Regions from separate parts of the Streptomyces sp. NPDC030799 genome, predicted to be linked through region 1. Evidence: riboswitches for the same ligand, from Rfam matches in the RefSeq annotation. Region 1 holds a riboswitch; each other region holds the start of a gene.
What was found. Region 1 has a riboswitch for cobalamin ahead of ACZ41I_RS17035 (ribonucleoside-diphosphate reductase subunit alpha). Riboswitches for the same ligand answer to the same signal wherever they lie in the genome.
Positions count from the first base shown of each region.

Region 2: linked by a shared signal. The riboswitch ahead of ACZ41I_RS36325 (CbtB domain-containing protein) and the one ahead of ACZ41I_RS17035 (ribonucleoside-diphosphate reductase subunit alpha) in region 1 are both predicted to bind cobalamin.
Region 3: linked by a shared signal. The riboswitch ahead of ACZ41I_RS20905 (cobalamin biosynthesis protein) and the one ahead of ACZ41I_RS17035 (ribonucleoside-diphosphate reductase subunit alpha) in region 1 are both predicted to bind cobalamin.

Region 1 is NZ_JBVIDS010000006.1:190,382-193,644, reverse strand. It holds gene ACZ41I_RS17035 (ribonucleoside-diphosphate reductase subunit alpha) at 1-1,525, opposite strand, end outside; cobalamin riboswitch at 1,650-1,823, opposite strand; gene ACZ41I_RS17030 (hypothetical protein) at 2,104-2,511, shown strand; gene ACZ41I_RS17025 (hypothetical protein) at 2,815-3,018, shown strand; gene mctP (monocarboxylate uptake permease MctP) at 3,057-3,263, opposite strand, start outside.
Region 2 is NZ_JBVIDS010000018.1:42,045-45,307, reverse strand. It holds gene ACZ41I_RS36335 (methyltransferase family protein) at 89-853, shown strand; cobalamin riboswitch at 884-1,003, shown strand; gene ACZ41I_RS36330 (hypothetical protein) at 1,066-1,467, shown strand; cobalamin riboswitch at 1,662-1,803, shown strand; gene ACZ41I_RS36325 (CbtB domain-containing protein) at 1,840-2,061, shown strand; gene ACZ41I_RS36320 (CbtA family protein) at 2,084-2,836, shown strand; gene ACZ41I_RS36315 (hypothetical protein) at 2,983-3,263, shown strand, end outside.
Region 3 is NZ_JBVIDS010000008.1:41,793-45,055, forward strand. It holds gene ACZ41I_RS20895 (inorganic phosphate transporter) at 1-698, shown strand, start outside; gene ACZ41I_RS20900 (hypothetical protein) at 730-957, shown strand; cobalamin riboswitch at 1,079-1,219, shown strand; gene ACZ41I_RS20905 (cobalamin biosynthesis protein) at 1,324-2,289, shown strand; gene ACZ41I_RS20910 (cobyric acid synthase) at 2,286-3,263, shown strand, end outside.

The sequences.
Region 1 (3,263 bases):
CACCGAGGCCGACGGGCCGCCACTTGGCGTTCGACCGGCCCGCCTGCTCGGTCGGGTAGAAGTTGATGTCGACCACACGGTCGAGGAAGGTGACGGCCGTGCGGACCGTCTCGTCGAGGCGCTGCCAGTCGATGTCACCGCCGCTCACGAACGCACCGAGGTTGACCGACCCCAGGTTGCAGACCGCCGTCTCCCCGTCGTCCGTGACCTCCAGGATCTCGGTGCAGAGGTTGGAGGAGTGGACGACATGGCCGGGCAGGGCGGTCTGGTTGGCGGTGCGGTTCGCCGCGTCCTTGAAGGTCATCCAGCCGTTGCCGGTCTGCGCGAGGGTGCGCATCATCCGGCCGTACAGCTCACGGGCCGGGATCGTCTTCTTCGCGAGCCCCGCCGCCTCGGCCTTGCGGTAGGCGGCGTCGAACTCCTCCCCCCACAGGTCCACCAGCTCCGGCACGTCCGCCGGGGAGAACAGCGACCACTGTCCGTCGGCGTTGACCCGGCGCATGAACTCGTCCGGGATCCAGTGCGCGAGGTTCAGGTTGTGCGTACGGCGGGCGTCCTCACCGGTGTTGTCGCGCAGCTCCAGGAACTCCTCGATGTCGGAGTGCCAGGTCTCCAGGTAGACGGCCGCGGCGCCCTTGCGCCGGCCGCCCTGGTTCACGGCCGCCACCGAGGCGTCCAAGGTCTTCAGGAACGGCACGATGCCGTTGGAGTGCCCGTTGGTGCCGCGGATCAGCGAACCGCGGCTGCGGATCCGGGAGTACGACAGACCGATGCCGCCGGCGTGCTTGGAGAGCCGGGCCACCTGGTGGTAGCGGTCGTAGATGGAGTCCAGCTCGTCCAGCGGGGAGTCGAGGAGGTAGCAGGACGACATCTGGGGGTGGCGGGTGCCGGAGTTGAAGAGCGTGGGGGAGGACGGCAGGTAGTCGAGGCGGCTCATGAGCCGGTAGAGCGCGGCGACTTCGTCCAGGGAGCGGACACTGTCGTCCTCGGCGAGGCCTGCGGCGACCCGCAGCATGAAGTGCTGGGGGGTCTCGACGACCTTGCGGGTGAAGGGGTGCCGGAGCAGATACCGGCTGTGCAGCGTGCGCAGCCCGAAGTAGCCGAAGCGGTCGTCGGCGCCCGTGTCGATCAGCGCGTCCAGCCGCGCGGCGTGCACCCGCGCGAACTCGGCGGTCCGGTCGGCGATGAGCCCCTCCCGGTGTCCCACGGCCACGGACTCGGTGAAGGACGTCACGCCCTGCGAGGCGGCCTCCGCGCGGATGGTGAGGGTCAGCAGCCGGGCGGCCAGCCGGGAGTATGCGGGGTCCTCGGAGATGAGCCCGGCGGCGGCCTCCGTGGCCAGCTCCCGCAACTCCGCCTCGTCGGCGTTCGCCGACCGGCCACGCAGGGCGGCGGCGGCGACCCGGCCGGGGTCGGTGTCGGGGAGGTCGGCGGTCAGCTCGGTCAGGGTCCGCAGCAGCGCGGCACCGGGACCGTCGGTCTCCAGGCCGTCGGCTGAAGCCGGGTCTGCTGGCGCGATGGTCACGTGGGGCTCTCCCTCGCTCGGCACGGGGGCCTGGCGGAGGGCGGGGGCAGCCACGAGCGCACACGGCGTCGCGTCCACCGGCCCACTCCACGAGGCCCGGACGTCTCAGGGCACACCGGCCGGACGGCCGGGTGCGCTGTCGGCAGGTCCTCGGACTGACTCCTGTGCACGGCGTTCAGGGAACGGACACACACAAGTACACCGTTGCGGGACAGTTCCGGATTCGCACCGGATTCCCCTGCGGCGACAGCGAGGATGAGCATACATCTAGTGCCGGGCTGTCAGGTCACCCCCAGATGTTGTGTCTGTTGTGTGGTGCGGTGGCTTCGGAGGGTCAACTTCCGAGTTGCAGGGCCCGGCTGGAGTGTTTCCATGGAAGAAGGTGCCCCGCGGGTCCTTCGTGCCGAGAGCCGGCCTCGGAAGGAGAACGCACCATGACGAGGATCGTCCGTCATCCGCCGGGCAAGGTGCGGCCTCGCAGCGCGCCGATGGCGACGCTGGAGGCGAGACACGTGCGATCCGGGTTGTGTGGCTGATCCTCCTGACCGCACTCCTCGCCTGGGCCGCGGAAGGGCTTTGTGCTCACCGCCGGGCCCGGCATGGCCGAGATCGTGGGCCGTGAGGAGGTCGCCCGGGTCATCGCCCAGAGGCTGCGGCAGCGCGAGACCCGCAGGCCCTGTCTGCTCGTCGGCGGTGTCGGCACGGGCAAGACGGCCGTCCTGGTGCGGCTGACCGAGCTGCTGGCCCGGCAGCACGCCGTTCCCGTGCCGATCCGGCTGAGGGACGCAACCGGTGCCGATCTGAACTTCGAGCGCATGGCCAGGCAACGGTTCGCCGAGGAAGCGCCTCACGGCATTCTGGCGCGCACCAAGAGCGACCGGATCTGGCAGCAACTGCTCGCCGACGACAAGGTGGTCGTCATCGCCTCCCGGCCGCACAGTCCGCTGGAGAGCACCCCGCCGCGATCGTGGAGCTGGAGCCGCTGAGCGAGGAGTCGGCGCTGCACTTCGTCGAGGCGCGGGTCCCGGAGACGGACGAGCGCCGCGTGGACTGGATCGTGGAGACCGCGGAGGTCACCGAATCGCCGATCTACCTGCAGATCGCCCGCGAACTGCACCACCACGGCGACCTCGAACGCGTTCGTCCGCGCAACGACAAGGACCGGCTCGACACCCGCAGTTGGGACCGCAGCACGCTCCGGCTGTGGCTCCTGGAGACCTGGGCCCACGCCATGAGTGACGGCCGGCTGCGCGAGGACGTCGAGCTGAGCCCCCGGCCCCCGGGGCGGGGTGCCCCGGGGCGAGGTCCGCGAGCCCTTCTGCCGGCAGCAGCAGGTCCTGCTGCCCGGAACCATCCGCCGCTGCTTTCCCAGGCTGGTGCACCGAAAGACACCGCCCTGGGTCAGCATGCGCGTCCGCGAACTGGACCGCTTCTGGGACGCGATGGCCGGACGCACACGGGACGAGGGCGTCCGGCCGAGGCGCGTGGGCTAGGGGGTGTCGTTTGGATCATCCCGGCGTCGCAGGGTCCCCTAGTGCGCGCTGCCCGCCGTCGCCGACGGCAGTTCCACCTGGACGCCGAGGTCGCCCGCGTCCGCCGTGTAGTCGGCCGGGCTGGTCTCGTCGATGCCCTCGGGGGCCTTGGCGGCCTTGAGGACGAAGGTGAGGACCACGGTCACGGCGACGTTGAGGACGAACGCGGTCAGGCCGATGTAGCCGATCTCCCCGATGCCCGGGAT
Region 2 (3,263 bases), on a different contig from region 1:
CGGTGGGGAGCGGTGGGGATAGGCGGGGGCCTCTCCATCGACCCGTGGGTGGTGGTGATCGGCTGGGTACGCGGAGCAGTCTTGAGGCATGGGTTCTCTTCACTCGGCACTCGTCCTGACCGTCGACCTCTGCGTCCTGATCTTCGTCGCGGCCTGGGTCGTGGGCGCTGTCCACTTCGGCGTGCGGAGCCGGTTGGGACTGCGCGGCTGGCTGCGGGGACTGCGCCGCACGCTGCCGCGCCGGCTGCTGCCGGCGGCGGGCGTCTCCGCGTTCTTCATCCCGGTCGGGCGCTTCGAAGGGTTCTGGCGCCATCTGCAGTACTGGCGGCCCGAGCCGGCCCTCCTGGGTGTCCTGCCCGCCGTCGCCTCGACCGCCCTGCTGCTGTGGTCCCGCCGGGTGCTGGGGACGATGTGGGCCAGTGTGCCGACGGTCCGGGAGCACCACGAGCTGCGCACGGACGGGCCGTACCGGCTGGTCCGCCACCCCATCTGCACCGGCCTGCTCGGCTTGGTCACCGGTTCCGTGCCGGCCTGCGGCTTCGGTGTCCGGGTGGCGTTCCTGGTGGCCGCGATACCCGGGCTGCTGCGCCGGGTCCGGGTCGAGGACCGCCCGATGGCCCGGCGGTTCGGCGCCGCCTACGACGCCTACCGCGCCGAAGTCCCGGCCCTGATCCCCCACATACGCCGCACGGCCCACCGGGTCGGCCGGCGCCCCGCGGGCAGCGTGCCGCGCCAGGGCCCGCGACGCCGGGATGATCCGAACGACACCCCCCGGCCCGGTCGTCGCTCCGGCCGCCGTCGGAGGGCGGGAGCGGTGATGGTACACGCGGCGCTCCCACCGGTGATGGCATGATGACCTGCGACATAGGGCGACGGCGGTCCGAGGAAGCCGGTGTGAATCCGGCGCGGTCCCGCCACTGTGACCGGTGAGCGAGTTCCGGCAGGCCTCCGCTCCGCCCGGGGCGGGCAGGCCGGGCGGGCGACGACCCGGGAGCCAGAGACTCACGCGGTCGCCTCCTCGACGCACACCGGGGCGGATCTCCCCGGGAGGGGAGTGACATGGGCGTGCCCGAGAGGCCGGCGGAAGAGGCGTCCGGCGGAGCGGGGACGGGGAGCGCTGCGGCGCCGTGCCGGGTCGTCGTGTGCCGGGACTGCTGCTGCGGCAGCCCCAAGGTGACGGGGGTTGATCACCAGGCGCAGACCGCACGGCTGCGGGCGGAGGTGCCGGTGCGCATCTCCGACTGCCTCGACGTGTGCGACCAGGCCAACGTCATCGTCGTACAGCCGTCCACCGCGGGCCGGGCCGCCGGTGCGCGGCCGGTCTGGCTGGGACTTGTCAACGACCCGGATGCGACCGAGGACATCGTGACGTGGGTACGGGCGGGTGGCCCGGGCGTCGCTCCCCAGCCGGACATCCTCGACCTGTACGCCTTCACGCCGCCACGGCGCCGTGCGGATCCCCGTTGACCCAGGGGTCCGGTACGGCACCGAGCCGGCGCAGGTCGCCACCGTCCGGTGCGCGCCACCGACACGGCCGTGCGCAACTGCCCCCGGGCGCCGTTGATGTGGGCCCTGCCTGCGCTGCCGCCCCACCGGCCTCGTCCTGTCCCGCCTGCTGGGAGAGGAAGATCACGGCGGGGGCAGGCGGTCTTGGCCGTGCGCGCGGCACGCGGTACGGTCTGTCCGATATCGACGACGGCGAGACGGAAGCCGGTGGGAATCCGGCACGGTCGCGCCACTGTATGCGAGACGCCCCCGAGGCGTCCCGTGAGTCAGACCCGTGGCCGTCGTCCTGTGCACCACCGAGATGGGACGCGAACTCCCAGAGGAGGTTCTGCCATGGCGCAGACCGTCGCCCAGCCGACAGCCACCACCCCCGTCGTACCCGCCAAGCTGCCGCTGAAGGCGATTGCCCCCTGGGCGGTCTTCTTCGGCATCCTCATGCTGATCCTGCTCTACTTCGTCGGCGCCGAGCAGGGCGCCACCTCGGTGCTCAACGGCACGGACGTCCACGAGTGGGTGCACGACGCCCGGCACCTGCTCGGTTTCCCCTGCCACTGAGGCGAGGGGACACCGCCCGCCCATGAATTCCGCAACCGTACGGAACCTCCTCGTACGGGGCATGCTCGCCGGCCTCGCGGCCGGCGTGCTCGCCCTCGTCGTGGCGTACGTCCTCGGTGAGCCGAGCGTCGACAAGGCGATCAGCTTCGAGGAGGCCCACTCCCACGAGCACGAGATGGAAGTCGTCTCCCGCTCCCTCCAGTCCACCGCCGGCCTCGCCACCGGTGTCCTCGTGTACGGGGTCGCCTTCGGCGGGATCGCCGCGCTCGCCTTCTGCTTCGCCCTGGGCCGCGTGGGCCGCTTCAGCCCGCGCGCCACCGCGCTGCTGCTGTCGGGCTGCGCCCTCCTCGCCGTGTACGTCGTGCCGTTCCTGAAGTACCCGGCCAACCCGCCGTCGGTCGGCGAGCCCGACACCATCGGCAGGCGGACCACCCTGTACTTCCTGATGATGCTGCTCAGCGTCCTGCTGGCGGTCGCCGCCACCCTGCTGGGCAAGCGCCTGGCTCCCCGTCTGGGCACCTGGTGGGCGACGGTCGTCGCGGTGGCCGCGTTCGCCGTCGTGATCGGTCTGGCCTACCAGTTCCTGCCTGTCGTCAACGAGGTCCCCAAGGGCTTCCCGGCCACCCTGCTGTGGCGGTTCCGGCTCTCGGCACTGGGCATCCAGGCCGCTCTGTGGGGCGGATTCGGCCTCCTCTTCGGCGAGTTGGCCGAGCGGCTGCTGAGCCCCAAGCCGGCGACGGCCGAGAGCGGGCGAGCGGTTCCGGCCGCGCACTGACCCCTTCCGGACAACAGAGGGCCCTTCGGAACCATCCGGGGGCCCTCTGGCGTTCTCCGGACACCGGCGCACGGGTTCACCGGCAGGGCGAGGGAATCCGGCGGCGGACCGGAGGCGGATGCCCGGGCGAGGAGCGGAGGAACCGAGTGGCCAGAGCCCCACAGCCCCGCCGGATCACCGTCGGTGGCCGCGACGCGGTCGCCCTCACCCCGAGGGAATACGAGCAACTGGTCGCCAGCCGACGGCAGATCGGCGGCCAGAGCGCCCGGGTGCGGGTGCTCGCCCAGCAGGCCAAGCGCACCGAACAGCTGCTGCACGACCTGGAGATGCTGATCGCGGCCTCGGGGGACGGCTGCCGGGGACGGTCCCATCCGGCGCCGACGACATGCCCCGACCGCGAAGCCATGGAGCCGGGCGACGACGGCAC
Region 3 (3,263 bases), on a different contig from region 1:
TCTCCCTCGCCCACGGCACCAACGACGCCCAGAAGACGATGGGCATCATCACCCTCGCGCTGATCGCGGGCGGCGCCATCGCCCCGGGCTCCAACCCTCCCACCTGGGTCATCCTCTCCGCCGGCCTGGCCATCGCGCTGGGCACCTGGATCGGCGGCTGGCGCATCATCCGCACCATGGGCACCGGCCTGACCGACCTGGAGCCGCGCCAGGGCTTCGCCGCCCAGACCAGCGCCGCGACCGCCATCCTGGCCTCCTCCCACCTGGGCTTCTCCCTGTCCACCACGCACGTCGTCTCCGGTTCGGTGATGGGCGCGGGCCTCGGCCGCAAGGGCGGGGTGGTCCGCTGGTCCACCGCGACCCGCATGGCCGTCGCCTGGGTGCTCACCCTCCCGGCCGCCGCGCTGGTCGGCGCGGGCGCCGAGTCCGTCACGGACCTCGGTGACTGGGGCACCGCCGCGGTCGCCGTCTTCCTGGTCGCCGCGAGCGCCGCGATCTGGAAGATCTCCCGCCGTGAGGTCGTCGACCACACCAATGTCGTCGCCGACGCCGAGGAGCCGGCCGGCGTGGTGACCACCGCCATCGCCGCGGTGGCCCCGCCCCCGGCGGGCACGCTCACCGAGGACCTGACGGCGACGATCCCCTCCCCGGCCGCCGAACCCGCTGCCCCGGCCGCCCCGCCGGCCGCCACCGTCTGACCCCGGCCACCCCGGTTACGAAGGAAGCATCATGAAGATCGACTGGGCGGCCCTCGGCTCCGTCTTCGGCGTCAGCCTCGCCTTCACAGTGGGCCTGGTGGCCCTGTTCACCCTCGGCGTGGGCGGTCTGGCCCGGCGCGAGAAGGCCGCGGCCCAGGGCGGCTCCGCCGGCCTCGCCGTCACCGGCGCCTACGTCTGCTTCGCCGCGTGCGCGGCGGCGGTGGCGTACGGCATCTACCTGATCGTGGCCAAGCCCTGACCACACCCTCTGAAGGCTCCCCTCCCCCGGAAGGCGGAAGGGGGGCCTTTCTCATGCCCGCACACCCCGCGATGTGGGGATCCGCACACTCTCCCCCTGCAGGTCAACGGCAAGTTGACGGCCGTTCGGGGCGCGTGGTGGACTGCCCAGGCCATGTAGGGCGGCAGAAGAGGAAGCCGGTGCGAATCCGGCGCGGTCCCGCCACTGTCACCGGGGAAGAACCCCGGGAGCCAGGAACTCTCACCGCCGAATCTCGTCGAACCAGGGCGCGGACACCCTGAGTGAGGACACGGATCGCCATGCTCGGCTGCCGAAGGACCAGGACCCGAACCAGGCCCGCTCCTGTACCCACGGCCGGCTGAGCCGATGGGTGCCGATCGCACATACGCGTACGGCGCCGCCGCCGGCCTTCTCGGTGACCTGCTGCTCGGCGATCCGCGCCACGGGCATCCGGTCGCCGCGTTCGGCCGGGCGGCCGCTGCCGTGGACGGCGCGTTGTGGCACGACCACCGCGGCTGGGGCGCCCTGCACACCGTCGTGTGCGCCGGAGGCGCCGTCGCACTGGGCGCGGTGGCCGCACGCGCCGTACGCCCCTCCCCCGCCGCGTCCCTCGCGCTGACCGCCGCCGCCACCTGGGCGGTCGTCGGCGGTACGTCGCTCGCCCGGGAGGCCCGCACCATCGGGCGCGCTCTGGAGCGCGGAGACGTCCAGGCGGCGCGGGCCCGGCTGCCGCATCTGTGCGGCCGGGATCCCCAGGCGCTGGACGCCGACGGGATCGCCCGGGCAGTGGTCGAGTCGGTCGCCGAGAACACCTCCGACGCCGTCGTGGGGGCACTGGTGTGGGGGGCCGTGGCCGGGGTTCCGGGGCTGCTCGGGTTCCGGGCGGTCAACACGCTGGACGCGATGGTGGGTCACAAGTCCCCCCGCTACCGGCGCTACGGCTGGGCCTCCGCTCGGCTCGACGACCTGGCCGGCTGGCCGGGGGCGCGGCTGACCGCCGTGCTCGCCGCCGCGGCCGGGCCCGACCCCCGCGGTGCCCTGCGCGCCTGGAAGGCCGACGCCCGCAAGCACCCGAGCCCCAACGCCGGGCCCGTCGAGGCCTCCTTCGCCGGGGCCCTCGGCGTACGCCTGGGCGGCACGCTCTCCTACGGCGGCCGGGTCGAGCACCGGCCGGTGCTGAACGGGGACACCGGACGGGCGGTCCGGGTCACCGACATCGACCGGTCCGTACGGCTCTCCGGCCGCGTCGGCCTTCTCGCGCTCGGCACCACGGTCGCCGCGCGTCTCCTCGCCAAAGGTCTCGTCAAGGGTCTGAAGGGACGTGGAAAGTGAACGGGGGACTCCTCGTCGCCGGCACCACCTCCGACGCCGGCAAGAGCGTCGTGACGGCCGGGATCTGCCGGTGGCTGGTGCGCCAGGGTGTGAAGGTCGCGCCGTTCAAGGCGCAGAACATGTCGCTGAACTCCTTCGTGACCCGCCAGGGCGCGGAGATCGGGCGGGCCCAGGCCATGCAGGCCCAGGCGTGCCGGATCGAGCCGACCGCGCTGATGAACCCGGTGCTGCTCAAGCCGGGCGGCGAGCAGAGCAGCCAGGTGGTGCTGCTGGGCAGGCCGGTGGGCGAGCTGAGCGCGCGCGGGTACCACGGGGGGCGGCAGCAGCAGCTCCTCGGCACCGTGCTGGACTGCCTGGCCGAGTTGCGGGGCACGTATGACGCGGTGATCTGTGAGGGTGCGGGCAGCCCGGCCGAGATCAATCTGCGCCGGACCGACATCGTGAACATGGGCATCGCGCGGAGTGCGCGGCTTCCCGTGCTGGTGGTGGGCGACATCGACCGCGGGGGCGTCTTCGCGTCCTTCTTCGGGACCGTCGCCCTGCTGTCGCCCGAGGACCAGGAGCTGGTCGCCGGGTTCCTGGTGAACAAGTTCCGGGGCGATGTCGGCCTGCTGGAGCCCGGGTTGGAGATGCTGCGCGGGCTCACCGGACGGCCCGCCTACGGCGTCCTGCCGTTCCGGCACGGCCTCGGCATCGACGAGGAGGACGGACTGCGCGTTTCCCTGCGGGGGACTGTGCGGGAGTCGAACGTGGCCCCGCCCGTCGGCGAGGACGTGCTGCGGGTCGCCGTGTGCGCCATTCCGCTGATGTCCAATTTCACGGACGTGGACGCGCTGGCCGCCGAACCGGGTGTCGTGGTGCGGTTCGTGGACCGGGCCGAGGAGCTGGCGGACGCCGACCTGGTGGTGATCCCGGGCACGCGCGGGACCGTACGGGCCCTGGAGTGGCTGCGGGAGCGGGGGCTTGCCGACGCG